DNA from 3 places in the Paenarthrobacter sp. 4246 genome. Region 2 is predicted to be linked to each of the others. Evidence: riboswitches for the same ligand, from Rfam matches in the RefSeq annotation. Region 2 holds a riboswitch; each other region holds the start of a gene.
What was found. A riboswitch is a leader RNA that binds a small molecule or an ion and turns the genes downstream of it on or off. The one in region 2 is predicted to bind cyclic di-AMP.

Region 1 (3,862 bases), on a different contig from region 2:
CCGTACCCTGGAGGACCAGGACAAGAACGGCGAACTCCTGCCCATCCTGGAGCTCCTCTATGACAGTGATGGTTCAGTGCAGGACGTCGCCGCCAAACTTCATCTCCACAGGAGCAGCATCTACAACCGCCTCGGCCGGATCCGCCAGCTCATCGGCGCCGACCCGTTGAGTGGAGCGATCCGCGTCGAACTGCATGCTGCCTTGAAAGCCCGTCGCTGGGCCGGTCGGCCACGGATCTGAGCTTGAGTGCACAGGAGGCAGGCACCCATTGGGTGCCTGCCTCCTGTGCTGTGGTGCCCTAGGACCGCTTCAAGCGCTGGCAGCTCCACCGGCCCAACCGGCGGCGGAACGTGGCAGTTCGACTGCTGCTGCAGTACCGGCTGTGCCAACCCGCATGTGTGGTGGTGCGCGGCAAACGGGTGCTCATTTGAGGGCATCCTTTGCCGCGTTCAGGATCTCTTCAAGTGCCGTCTCGGTGGGCTGCGGCGCGGTGGCCGCGCTGGGCTTGCCCGTGGGCTTGGGTTTGGTGGTCTGCGTGGGAGTCCCTGTCGGCGTTGGGGTAGGAGTCGGCGTGGGCGTGACCGTCGGTGTGGTTGTGGGCGTCGGCGTTGTGGGTGGCGTGGTGATCGTGTCCGACGGCACCTCGCTGGGTGCCGGCGCCGGCTGGGTGGGGACGGGGGCGGTGGTGGCCGGGTCCGCGGCGATGGTCGACGGCACTGCGGACGGGACCCACACGGGGTCCGCCAAGGAAACTTTCGGGGTGGGAACCGACGACGGCGACACTGGTGTTGGTGCCTCCGGAACCGTGGCCGGTTGGCCGGCTGCCGACGTCGCAGCAGCTGAAGCTGAGGGCGATGAGGCCCTCGAGTAGGAGGCGCTGGGTGCGGGAGCCGCGGAGCCCGAATTCCGGTCGGCGCCGCTGGCTTCCTGGGAAGGGGTCTCCTGGCCGAAGAATGGCAGCTCGAGGGCCTGCCCCAAGGTACCGGCTGTCAGGACCAGGCCGAGGGCACCAGCCACCACGGCCATGCGCTGGCTCATGTGTTTGACCGATGCAGCTTTCCGCAGGACCGCCTGGGGTTCCCGGCCAAGCGACGATCCGCCCCTGCCTGATCTGGAGGCAGCGGTGGCGGGTCCGGACGCGGCAGGCTGAGGAGTTCCCGGCTGCTCGGGGCTTTCCTCCTGCTCAGGACGTGACGCCTGAACGATCGGAATGGCCGAGGTGGGAGGCCCTGGCGTGGTGGAGGCCGGAGCTGCAGCCCGTGCGGCCTCCACAACGGGAATGGCCGCGGTTGCCGGCTCGGCCTCGGACGACGCCGGCCCGGCAGGCGCGATCACAGCCTGGGCTGCCCGCTCCCGCTCGGCCGCGCGGGCGGCCGCTCGCGTGGTGGGTGTCGCGACGGTGGGAAGGGCCGCAGTGGCGGGCTCCGGCGTCGTGCTTGTAGTTTCGGGTGCGGCAACAGTGTCTGCCTGCACGCTGAAGAGGGATCCGCTGGGTTGGGCCCGACGGCGTCCGGTTGGCTTGGTGCGCTCGCGTTCAGTCTCGGCGCGGCGCGGCTGATCCATGGTTGGGGACATGGTGGTTGCCTCTCAACGCCTTCGAGGTTAGCTGTCGGGTTCGGACGAGGCCGTCCGGCCGCCGTAGCGGCTTCACCCCAAGGACTTGGGAAAGTCCGGGAACTTTTGGGTCCCCCGCCTCTGCCGCGGGTCTGGCGGATTCCGGAATGCGGCAGAGCTCGGCGTCATTCCGGAAGCGGCCCAGCGGAGATACGGGTCGCCCTACGACGGTACATGAGCCGGAAAGTAAAGTCACATTAATGTAACGGGCGGTAGGCCTCCCCGGATGAGAGAGCCCTAGCGCTTAGGCTTCGGGGCCGGCGCCGGGAGTTCGTGGTACGGCAGCCAACACGGACAAGATATCCATGCCCAACACTAGCTTCGCGCTGCACCGGCAGGTAGACATTGTCTATGGACCTGCCTGTGATGCCACCCGTCTCGCCCATGCTCGCCAAGTCCGTCCCCGCCATCCCCGATGTTGGGCACTACGAGCCCAAGTGGGACGGATTCCGGACCATTGTCTTCAAGGACGGAGACGAGGTCATCCTGGGCAGCCGCAACGAGAAGCCCATGACCCGCTACTTTCCCGAACTGGTGGAGGCGCTGCGGAAGAACCTTCCGGACAAGTGCGTGATCGACGGCGAGATTGTCCTGATCGCGGACAACCGGCTGGAGTTCGAGGTGCTGCAGCAGCGGATCCACCCCGCGGACAGCCGGGTTCGGATGCTCGCCGAGAAGACCCCGGCATCCATGATCGCGTTCGACATCCTTGCGCTCGGCGACGACGACCTCATGGGCAGGCCATTCGCGGAACGCCGCGCCATCCTGGAACGTGCGCTCGCCGAGGCTGAGCCTCCCGTTTACGTCACTCCCGCGGTCACTGACCTGGAGCGTGCGCAGGAATGGTTCGTGCAGTTGGAAGGCGCAGGCCTGGATGGGGTGCTGTCCAAGCCCTTGGACGGGACGTATCTACCCAACAAGCGCGTGATGTTCAAGACCAAGCACGAACGCACCGCGGACTGCGTGGTGGCCGGCTTCCGCTGGCACAAGACCGCGAAAGTTGTGGGGTCCATGCTGTTGGGTCTTTACAACGACGCCGGTCGGCTCCAGCATGTGGGGGTGGTGGCCTCATTCCCCATGGCCCGCAGGGAAAGCCTGGTAGCCGAGCTTGAGCCGTACCAGGTGGAACTCGGCGAGCACCCCTGGGGCGAGTGGGCCAGCCAAGGAGAAGGGGCCGGGGGTTCCAGGATGCCCGGCGCCCAAAGCCGGTGGAGCGCGGGCAAGGATTTTTCGTTTGTGCCCCTGCGTCCCGAGTTGGTGATCGAGGTGGCCTACGACTACATGGAGGGCGAGCGGTTCCGGCACACCACGCAGTTCAGGCGCTGGCGGCCGGACCGCACACCGGAGAGCTGCACTTACTCCCAGTTGGAGGAGCCGGCGGATTACGATCTTGGGGAGATCCTGAGGCTGCCGTAACGTGGCGCCCGCAGTTCCTTACTCTTCGTGTCCTTGGTCGCTGCTCATGCTGCCCTCGGCCGGAGGGGTTTCTCCCGGGGGCACTCCGCCCCCGGGTTCCAAGCCCGTGACGTTTCCGTCGAGGGGATCGGGATTGGCGGATGCCGCAGGGTCTTCGTCTTCGTCCTGGCGCAATTCGGGGTCGGCGTTGACGTCGTCCTTCTCGGTGGCCGGGGGCGTTGCGGCGCCGTATGGGCCGGTGGCGCCTGTTGCGCCGAAGCCTTGCTCGTCCTTGCTATCTCCAGTGGTCACGGTCAGCCCTTTCGTAAGCAAACTTACTAATGCGATGGCTCCGCCAGCCTAGCCGGGACGCGCGGACTCCTCAAGGTGCCTGGCCGCGAAGCGCTGTCGCGGCAACGAAACTCCGGATGGCGTCCGCCACGGCCTGGGGCCGCATGTGTTGCGCTACATGCCCGACGCCGGGGATCTCCACCAAGCGCCCCTGGTCAACCGCCCTCGACAGCCGGAGGGCCCAGTCCGGGCCAGCCACGTTGTCGCGGCTTCCCCTCAGGACCAGCACGGGGACCCTGATGCCGGCCAAGCGTTTTTCAGTGGGGTACGTCATCATCACCGGCAGTTCAGTGAGGTACCAGCGCGGACCGCAGCGGAAATAGTCCGACGTGACGATCCAATTGGAGGAGGGGCTTTCGCGGAGCATCCCGTCAAGGAGAAGAGCCACGGACTGGCGCCTCACATTCTTGTGCCGTGAATCAACAACTGGCCCCATCAGCACCACCTGCCGGACCCGATCCGGCGCATGCAAAGCCGCCTCGATAACAAACTGCGCCCCCA
Region 2 (3,862 bases):
CTTGGGGAACTCGGACGCGACCCCATGCGATGCCTAATGGCACACACGTCAAGGAGGAACCAAGCAGTGTCACTCACGCCTGATTCCGCCACGGAACGCACCACCACCGTGGTTATCGGAGCCGGCCTGTCCGGCTTGGCAGTTGCCAGTGAGCTCAGCCGCTACGGCGTGGGCTCCATAGTGGTGGACGGGTTCGGCACGTTGTCCGCAAGCGGCCCGTCAGTCCACACTGGCATGCTCCAACGCTGCGATGCAGCCGATCCCGCAGCCATGCAGGAGCGTAACGAGATCCTCCGCCACCTGCGGAACTACGCCGCAAGCCATCACCTGGATGTCCGCAGCACCACACGGGCTGTCCGCCTCGATTTCCTTGGCTCCGACCCTTCCCAACAGATCGGCTATGGACTGGCCGCCAGCATGACCACTGCCGGGCTCAGGACGGGGCTCCACGCCTCCGGTCCCCTCGAGTCCACCCGCCGCCAGTGGGCCGTCCACACTGCCAACGGTGTTCTTCTGGCCGACCATATTGTGGTCACGCGCTGCGCGCAGAGCCAATTGCGCCGAATGCTGGCGGAACTCGGCATAGCGATCGGCCAGAACCTGGTGGCCGCAATGCGGGCCGTCGGGATGCACCTTGTAGGAGTCGGCGAGCTGATTACGCCCACACCAAAGGAAGTACTTCGGCAGGCAAAGGCTGTAGGCCAGGCCATATCGTCCAAGGTGGCCCTCCCGGCAGGACCGGGCATCGCCACCGCCTAGCAGATCAAACCTGGCTGTGAACTATTCCGCACATAACTTAACGCCAAAGGCCGGTGCCCTCGAAGACGAAATCTTCGAAGGCACCGGCCTTTGGACTGAAGCGTGAGGCTTATGCGCCAGCGCGAACGTAGGTCAGGGGACCCGTTGCGGTCAACCAGCTGATCGGGTGGATGCCCGTCTGGTTGCCGTTGATGCCACCGCTGATGGCCTGGCCGTTGCCGATGTAGATGGCGACGTGGCCGGACTGGACGATCATGTCACCGGGCTGGGGTGAGCTGACAACCTTGCCGTAGTTCATGAACTGCATGGGACCGAGGTCGCCAACGGGGATGCCTGCGGAGCCGAGTGCGCGCTCCACCATGGCGGTGCAGTCCTGCATGATGCCGATCTGGGCGTAAGCCGAGGCAACCATGGCGGCATTGACGCCACCAACGGCCGGGGCAGCAGCAGCCGCAGGAGCGGGAGCAGCAGCGGCCGGAGCGGCAGCAGCAGCCTGGGCAACAGGAGCCTTTGCGGCGGCAGTGGTGACTGCTGCCTTCTTGGCGACGGGAGCCGGAGCAACCGGTGCAGGCTTCTCGATAACCGGAGCTGCAACGGAAGCAACAGCGGGGCGCTCGAAGTTGACGGTAGCCGTAGCCAGGGCGGTAACAACCTGGGTGGGAGCGTCGGCTGAAACGGTCTCAGCGACCGTCGCCGGGCTGGAATCCCGCTGAACCGGAGCTTCAGCAGCGTGGGCTGCAATGGAGCCGGTCAACACAAGGCCCGAGGCTGCTGCGATAACAGCTGCCTGGCGGCCAGCGCCGGAAGCGTTGCTGGCAACTGCCTTGGAGATGGAGATGAACGGATTAGGACGTACGCTGTCCGCCTTACGACGGCCGCGAAGAATGCGTGAAGACATGAAAGAGCCTCTCCCGATGCCTGCGAGGTTAGCTGTCGGATTCGGATGGGAGTCACCCGGCCACTATCTCCCGCTGTTCAGCGGAAGCATCGTGACTTCACCCCAAGGCACGCTCGAAAGCGGCCTAAAATGGGTTCCCCGTCTCTGCCGTAAGGTTTGTCTGCGAACGGATTCCGGACTGCGGCAGAGCTAGGCAATCAGGCCGGAAGTGCCCGCTACGTGGAACAGGCACAGGTACCACCGTACGCGATGATCACGCGGAAGTCACATTTAAGTAACGAGAAGTACGCTCCTGGCGTGTCGCAGTAACCGTTTCGAGATCTTCGCAGCTACGTAGAAAACCGCGTTATTCCGCGGGAGAATCGCCATCAGGGTTGTTCGAAGCAGCGAGTTTCCTTCGGGCGGTAACGGCCAGAAAAATAACGAGACCAACAGCAACAACCGCCAGGCCCACGATGCTCCATGGGAAGGGCTGGGAGGCGTCGGCCGCGGGCTCGCTGTTACCGGTTCCCGGCGCTGCGGTGCCCGGGGCCGCGGTTCCCGCCGTCGGCACCGCCGCTGAAGGTGTCGAAGCGGACGGAGAGGCTGCCGCCGAGCCGCTGGTCGTCATGCTTCCTGCGGTGGCCGTGAAGGTAAAGGTGCCCTCGATGGGGTGCGAATCGCTGCTGACGACGCGCCAAACCACCGTGTATTCGCCGGCCGGAGCGCCTTCGCGCAGCTTCTGGACGGCCTGGTTGTCGATGATCTCCACCGGGCCGTCGGCCCAGTTTTCGCCACCCGCCGTGACCGTCACGCCCGAGCCGATGGCGAGCGGCCGGTTGTTGAACGTAATGGAGACCGACGCCGGGACGTCCGTGACGCTGCTGCCATTGGCCGGCGTCGTGGATTCAGCGACGTCGTGGGCGGACGCGGGTGCCGCAGAAAACAGCAAGGCGGACGCGAAGGCAAGAGCTGCGACGACGGCGGCCAGAAGCGGGCGGATGGTACGCATGGGGCGGTTTCTCCTAGTGTTGGCTTCCTTACAGACTAGGCGAATCGTCCGGAGCGCCCGTACCGGACCGCATAGGATTTGATGGCACACTCCCACCGATCCCCGGAGTCCTTCATGCTTAAGCAAGGTTCTGCAGTAGACCGCTACTTCAAAATTACTGAACGTGGATCCACGTACTCGCGGGAAATTCGTGGCGGCTTCGCGACGTTCTTCGCCATGAGCTACATCGTGGTGTTGAACCCGCTGATTCTCTCCGGGGCGGATTCCAGTGGGGCATCCCTCGGCTTCACGGCCGTCGCAGCCACCACGGCCTTCGTGGCGGGCATACTGACCATCCTCATGGGTGCGTGGGCCAAGCACCCATTCGCCGTTGCAACCGGACTGGGCGTCAACGCCTTCGTTGCCGTCACGGTCGCCTCGCACCCGGAGCTCACCTGGCCGGACATGATGGGCCTGGTGGTCCTGTCCGGCATCACCATGCTCATCCTGGTGCTGACCGGTTTCCGTACTGCCGTGTTCAAGGCCGTGCCGGAAGCCCTGAAAACGGCGATCGTGGTGGGCATCGGCCTCTTCATTGCGCTGATCGGCCTGGTCAATGCAGGCTTTGTGCGCCGAATCCCCGACGCCGCCGGCACCACGGTCCCCCTGGGCCTGGGCGTGGACGGCAAGCTCATGGGCTGGCCTACCTTGGTGTTCGCAGTGGGCCTCATCCTCACCATTGCGCTGGTGGTCCGCAAGGTCCGCGGCGCCATCCTCATCGGCATCGTGGTCTCCACGGCACTGGCAGCCATTTTGGAATTCACCCTCCACATCGGCCCCAGCTTCGACGGCAAGAACGTCAACCCACGCGGCTGGTCGCTCGTGGCGCCCACCCTCTCTGAGTGGGGCGCTCCGGACCTGTCCCTCATCGGCAAGGCCAATCCGTTCGGCGCCTTTGAGCACCTCGGGTTCATCGCAGCGGCCCTACTGGCATTCGTGATCCTCCTGAGCATCTTCTTCGATGCCATGGGCACTATGGTGGGCCTGGCCAACGAGGCAGGAACCGTGGACAAGGACGGCAACATCCCCAACGTGGACCGTGTCCTGCAGGTGGATGCCCTTGGCGCGATCGTGGGCGGCGGCGCTTCGGTTTCCTCCAACCAGATCTTTGTTGAGTCCGGCGCCGGCATCGGCGAAGGCGCCCGCACCGGCCTCGCCTCGATCGTCACCGGCCT
Region 3 (3,862 bases), on a different contig from region 2:
TGGTGGGCTTCATGGCCGTCCAGGCGTTGACGCGCGGGATGCTGATGCCGGCTTGGGCGTAGACCCACTGGGTGAAGCCGGAGCAGTCCCATCCGTTGGGCGTGGTGCCGCCCCAAACGTAGGGGTGTCCGATTCCGGTGTAGGCGATCGCGGCGAGGCCGGAAGCGGCGGCGCTGGAAGCAGTGTCCTTGGCTTCGGACGACTTCGCCGTCACAGCGCCTGCGGTGGTCTGGTTGCCATTGGCCGCGGTGCGCTGGGTGGTCTGCGAAGCGCGCTGGACAACCTTGGGAGCTTCCTTGGTGGCCACTACAGGGCTTTCGAAGGAAACGGTGGCGGTGGGCTCTGCGGTGACTACCGCAGTGGTGACCATCTGCTGGGTGCTGGAGGCTTCCGACTTGGAAACGTCGGTGTCCGCTGCCTGGGCCGGAAGACCGACACTGAGGACGAGGCCTGAGGCTGCTGCCAGGACGACGGCCTGGCGGCCAACTGTACCGGCGTTGGATGAAACAGCCTTGGAAAGCGTGTTCAAAGGGTTCGTACGAACCGATTCGGCGCGGTGGCGCGCAGGGGTAGTGCGTGATGACACGTAGGTAGCCTCTCCCAATGCCTGCGAGGTGAGCTGTCGGATTCGGATGGGAGTCATCCGGCCACGCTGCTTCAAGGAAGCTTTGCGACTTAACCCCAAGGCCTTCTTGCGAAGACCAGAAGTGGTTCCCCCGCCCCTGCCAGACGATTTATGCGAACGGACCTCGAGTGGTGGCAGAGCTAGGCAATCCACTCAAGTGCACCGGCCCCCTAAAAAGCCGATGCGCTTTGTACGGTACAACAGTTGAACGCGAATGTCACATTCAGGTCACGGGGCGTGTCACGAATGCGAGAGACAACCATCAACTGGACTTAGAGCCAGCCCATGGGGTCAACGACTTCACCGTTGACCTGTACTTCAAAGTGGAGGTGGCAGCCGGTGGAGGCGCCCGTGGTGCCGCTCAGCGCTACAGTGTCGCCGCGGCTGACCGTCTGGCCTACTTTGACGGTGAAGGACGACAGGTGGTTGTACGTGGTCTCAAGGCCGTTGCCGTGGTCTACCACCACGCGGTTGCCTCCGCCGTACTCGTGCCATCCGGCAAAGGTGACTTTGCCACTGGCCGCGGCATGGACGGCGGTGCCGCACTGGGCCACAAAGTCCTGGCCGCGGTGGAAGTCACCGGAACCACCCGTGAGGGGGCTGATGCGGTAGCCGAACGGGGAAGCCGTAGTCAGGGTGTCCAAGGGGCTGGCCATGGTGCCCGTGGACGAGGCGCGCTGGATGCTGTCGGCGGACTGCGCACTGAGCAACTGCTTCAGCTTGCCGTCGGGGTCTGCGGCGGTGGCTACCGCGGCACGGCTGAAGTCGATCTTGGCTGATGCAGCGGCGGAAACCTCGGGCTGGCTGCCACCGGTGACGGCCAGGGCCGACTCGGTCTGGCCGGATTCCGAAGTGGCCATTACCGGGCTGGTGGCCGGCAGACCGACAGTCAGGGCAAGTCCGGTGGCGGCAAGCGCAACTCCGGCCTTTTGCCCTACGCCACTGGCTGCGGCGAAGTCGGCAACCTGGCGCAACGGGCTCTTACGGCGACGCACCTGGCGTTCGGTGTCGCGTGGCCGGATCTCCGATACGACGCGGGCTGGCCGCAGCTCAGCAGCGGGGCCGGACGCGCGGCGGCGGCCCCTGACGTTCTGCGTTGTCAAACTCTATTCCTCTCTAAAAAGCCTGCGAAGTTAGCTGTCGGATTCGGGTCAGAGAGTTCAAAGACCCGGTCCGCACGAAGCGCTCACGGCACACAGGTATCCCAGGAGGGACTTGCGTCAATGGGCACTTCTGCTGCGGACTTCACCCCAAGGCTGCTTCTTTAGACAGCCGCTTGTGGTTCCCCCGCCTCTGCCAGTGGTGGATGGCACACCTGTTCCGCTGGCAGAGCTCGGCTCCGGAACAGGTAACACTTTGGTATCAGCGCTAGTAGATAACTATAGGCGATTAAGGCCCGCAGTAATAAATTCGTTATCAACAGGAACAGGCGTGGCGCGGGCGCCCCTTATCACTAATCCTGAAAAACCGCAGGTCACGCGCGCGCCGGAATCCCAAAAGTGAGATATGACACCGCGTGAAGCGAAGGGGCGTCAGCCGACGGAGACGAAGACGTGCGCAGCCACCTCGGGCGGAAGTTCCAATGCACCCTCAATGCCGGGGACCCGGACGGAGATGTACTCACCTACACGCTCCAATGAGACGGCCGCGCCCGGGCGGATACCGCCCTCGTCCAACTGGGTAAGGAGTTCAGGCTCAACCTGGATGGGCTCCGCAAGGCGGGTGACCGCTACGCGGGAATTCGGCGCGTAGCCGTCCATGGCCTGCAGGAGGTTGACATCGAGGCGGGGGAACGGCTGGCTGGCAAGGCCACCGAGGGCTTCGAGGCCCGGGATGGGGTTGCCATACGGGGATTCGGTGGGGTGCTCCAGGAGTTCGTACAGCCGGCGCTCCACACGCTCGCTCATCACGTGTTCCCAGCGACAGGCTTCGTCGTGGACGTAGGCCCAGTCCAAGCCAATGACATCAGCCAGGAGACGCTCGGCGAGGCGGTGCTTTCGCATCACCTCGGTGGCGCGCTTCCGCCCCACTTCGGTCAGTTCCAGGTGACGGTCGTTGGAAACAATCACCAGACCATCGCGCTCCATGCGTCCGATGGTCTGGGAAACAGTGGGTCCGGAGTGCCGCAGCCGCTCGGCGATGCGGGCCCTGAGAGCCACAATGTTTTCTTCTTCAAGCTCCAAAATGGTCCGAAGATACATCTCAGTGGTATCGATCAGATCCGTCATCCAGCTCAGCTCTCCTCGAACGCAGTTCCTTGCGTAATCTCCACCGTACCGCGTCCCTTGCCGGGTGGACGGTGTGCACCGCCGCCCCATGAACGCCAACCACCAGCCTAGCTTATTTGGAATTACTCTGGATAATTCCGGTCGCATATGGTTCACCGGCGTTCCACGTGGCGGACTATGACGGCCACAGGTTCCTGCGCTTGGGCCGTGTCAGGCAGAATTGGGGGTGTCGAAGGGGCAGTTGCTGCCCCATGCCACCTCCCATCTCTAGCCGACACCCATTGGAGCGCCACGTGAGCGACAACAGCATCACCATTCCCGCCGATCTGCTGCCCAAGGACGGACGCTTCGGCGCAGGACCGTCCAAGGTCCGCCCGGAACAGATCGAGGCCCTGTCTGCCGCGTCGTCCACCATCCTTGGCACGTCCCACCGCCAAGCTCCGGTCAAGAACCTTGTGGGTTCGGTCCGGGAAGGCCTCGGCCAGTTCTTCCGTGCGCCCGAAGGATATGAAGTTGTCCTCGGCGTCGGCGGTTCCACGGCCTTCTGGGATGTCGCTGCATTCGGACTGGTGGAGAAGAAAGCACAGCACCTCTCGTTCGGTGAGTTCGGTTCGAAGTTCGCTGCTGCCACCAACAAGGCGCCTTTCCTTGATGCTTCCTCGATCATCAAGGCCGAGCCTGGCACCCGCCCGGTGTCGGAGGCCGAAGCCGGCGTTGACGTTTACGCCTGGCCCCAGAATGAGACCTCCACGGGTGTAGCCGCTCCGGTCAAGCGGGTCCAGGGGGCCGACGAAGGCTCCTTGATCCTGGTGGACGCCACATCTGCTGCCGGCGGGCTGGATGTCGACGTCGCCGAGTCCGACGTCTACTACTTCGCCCCGCAGAAGAACTTTGCCTCCGACGGTGGTCTCTGGCTGGGCCTCTTCTCCCCCGCCGCACTGGAGCGTGCGGCACGCATCAAGGCCAGCGGCCGCTGGATCCCGGACTTCCTGGACCTGCAGACGGCCAT

Region 1: it holds a riboswitch for cyclic di-AMP, as region 2 does, so the genes downstream of both, ABIE35_RS15930 (hypothetical protein) here and ABIE35_RS09050 (NlpC/P60 family protein) in region 2, are expected to answer to the same signal.
Region 3: it holds a riboswitch for cyclic di-AMP, as region 2 does, so the genes downstream of both, ABIE35_RS04720 (M23 family metallopeptidase) here and ABIE35_RS09050 (NlpC/P60 family protein) in region 2, are expected to answer to the same signal.

Annotation. Positions count from the first base shown of each region.
Region 1 is NZ_JBEPOP010000008.1:98,622-102,483, forward strand. It holds gene ABIE35_RS15925 (PucR family transcriptional regulator) at 1-241, shown strand, start outside; gene ABIE35_RS15930 (hypothetical protein) at 425-1,576, opposite strand; cyclic di-AMP (ydaO/yuaA leader) riboswitch at 1,579-1,723, opposite strand; gene ABIE35_RS15935 (ATP-dependent DNA ligase) at 1,967-3,031, shown strand; gene ABIE35_RS15940 (DUF6480 family protein) at 3,050-3,322, opposite strand; gene ABIE35_RS15945 (alpha/beta fold hydrolase) at 3,393-3,862, opposite strand, start outside.
Region 2 is NZ_JBEPOP010000004.1:247,885-251,746, forward strand. It holds gene ABIE35_RS09045 (FAD-binding protein) at 37-759, shown strand; gene ABIE35_RS09050 (NlpC/P60 family protein) at 869-1,657, opposite strand; cyclic di-AMP (ydaO/yuaA leader) riboswitch at 1,661-1,829, opposite strand; gene ABIE35_RS09055 (copper resistance CopC family protein) at 2,004-2,648, opposite strand; gene ABIE35_RS09060 (NCS2 family permease) at 2,763-3,862, shown strand, end outside.
Region 3 is NZ_JBEPOP010000002.1:432,400-436,261, forward strand. It holds gene ABIE35_RS04715 (C40 family peptidase) at 1-586, opposite strand, end outside; cyclic di-AMP (ydaO/yuaA leader) riboswitch at 591-751, opposite strand; gene ABIE35_RS04720 (M23 family metallopeptidase) at 898-1,728, opposite strand; cyclic di-AMP (ydaO/yuaA leader) riboswitch at 1,733-1,947, opposite strand; gene ABIE35_RS04725 (iron-dependent transcriptional repressor DtxR) at 2,158-2,853, opposite strand; gene serC (phosphoserine transaminase) at 3,147-3,862, shown strand, end outside.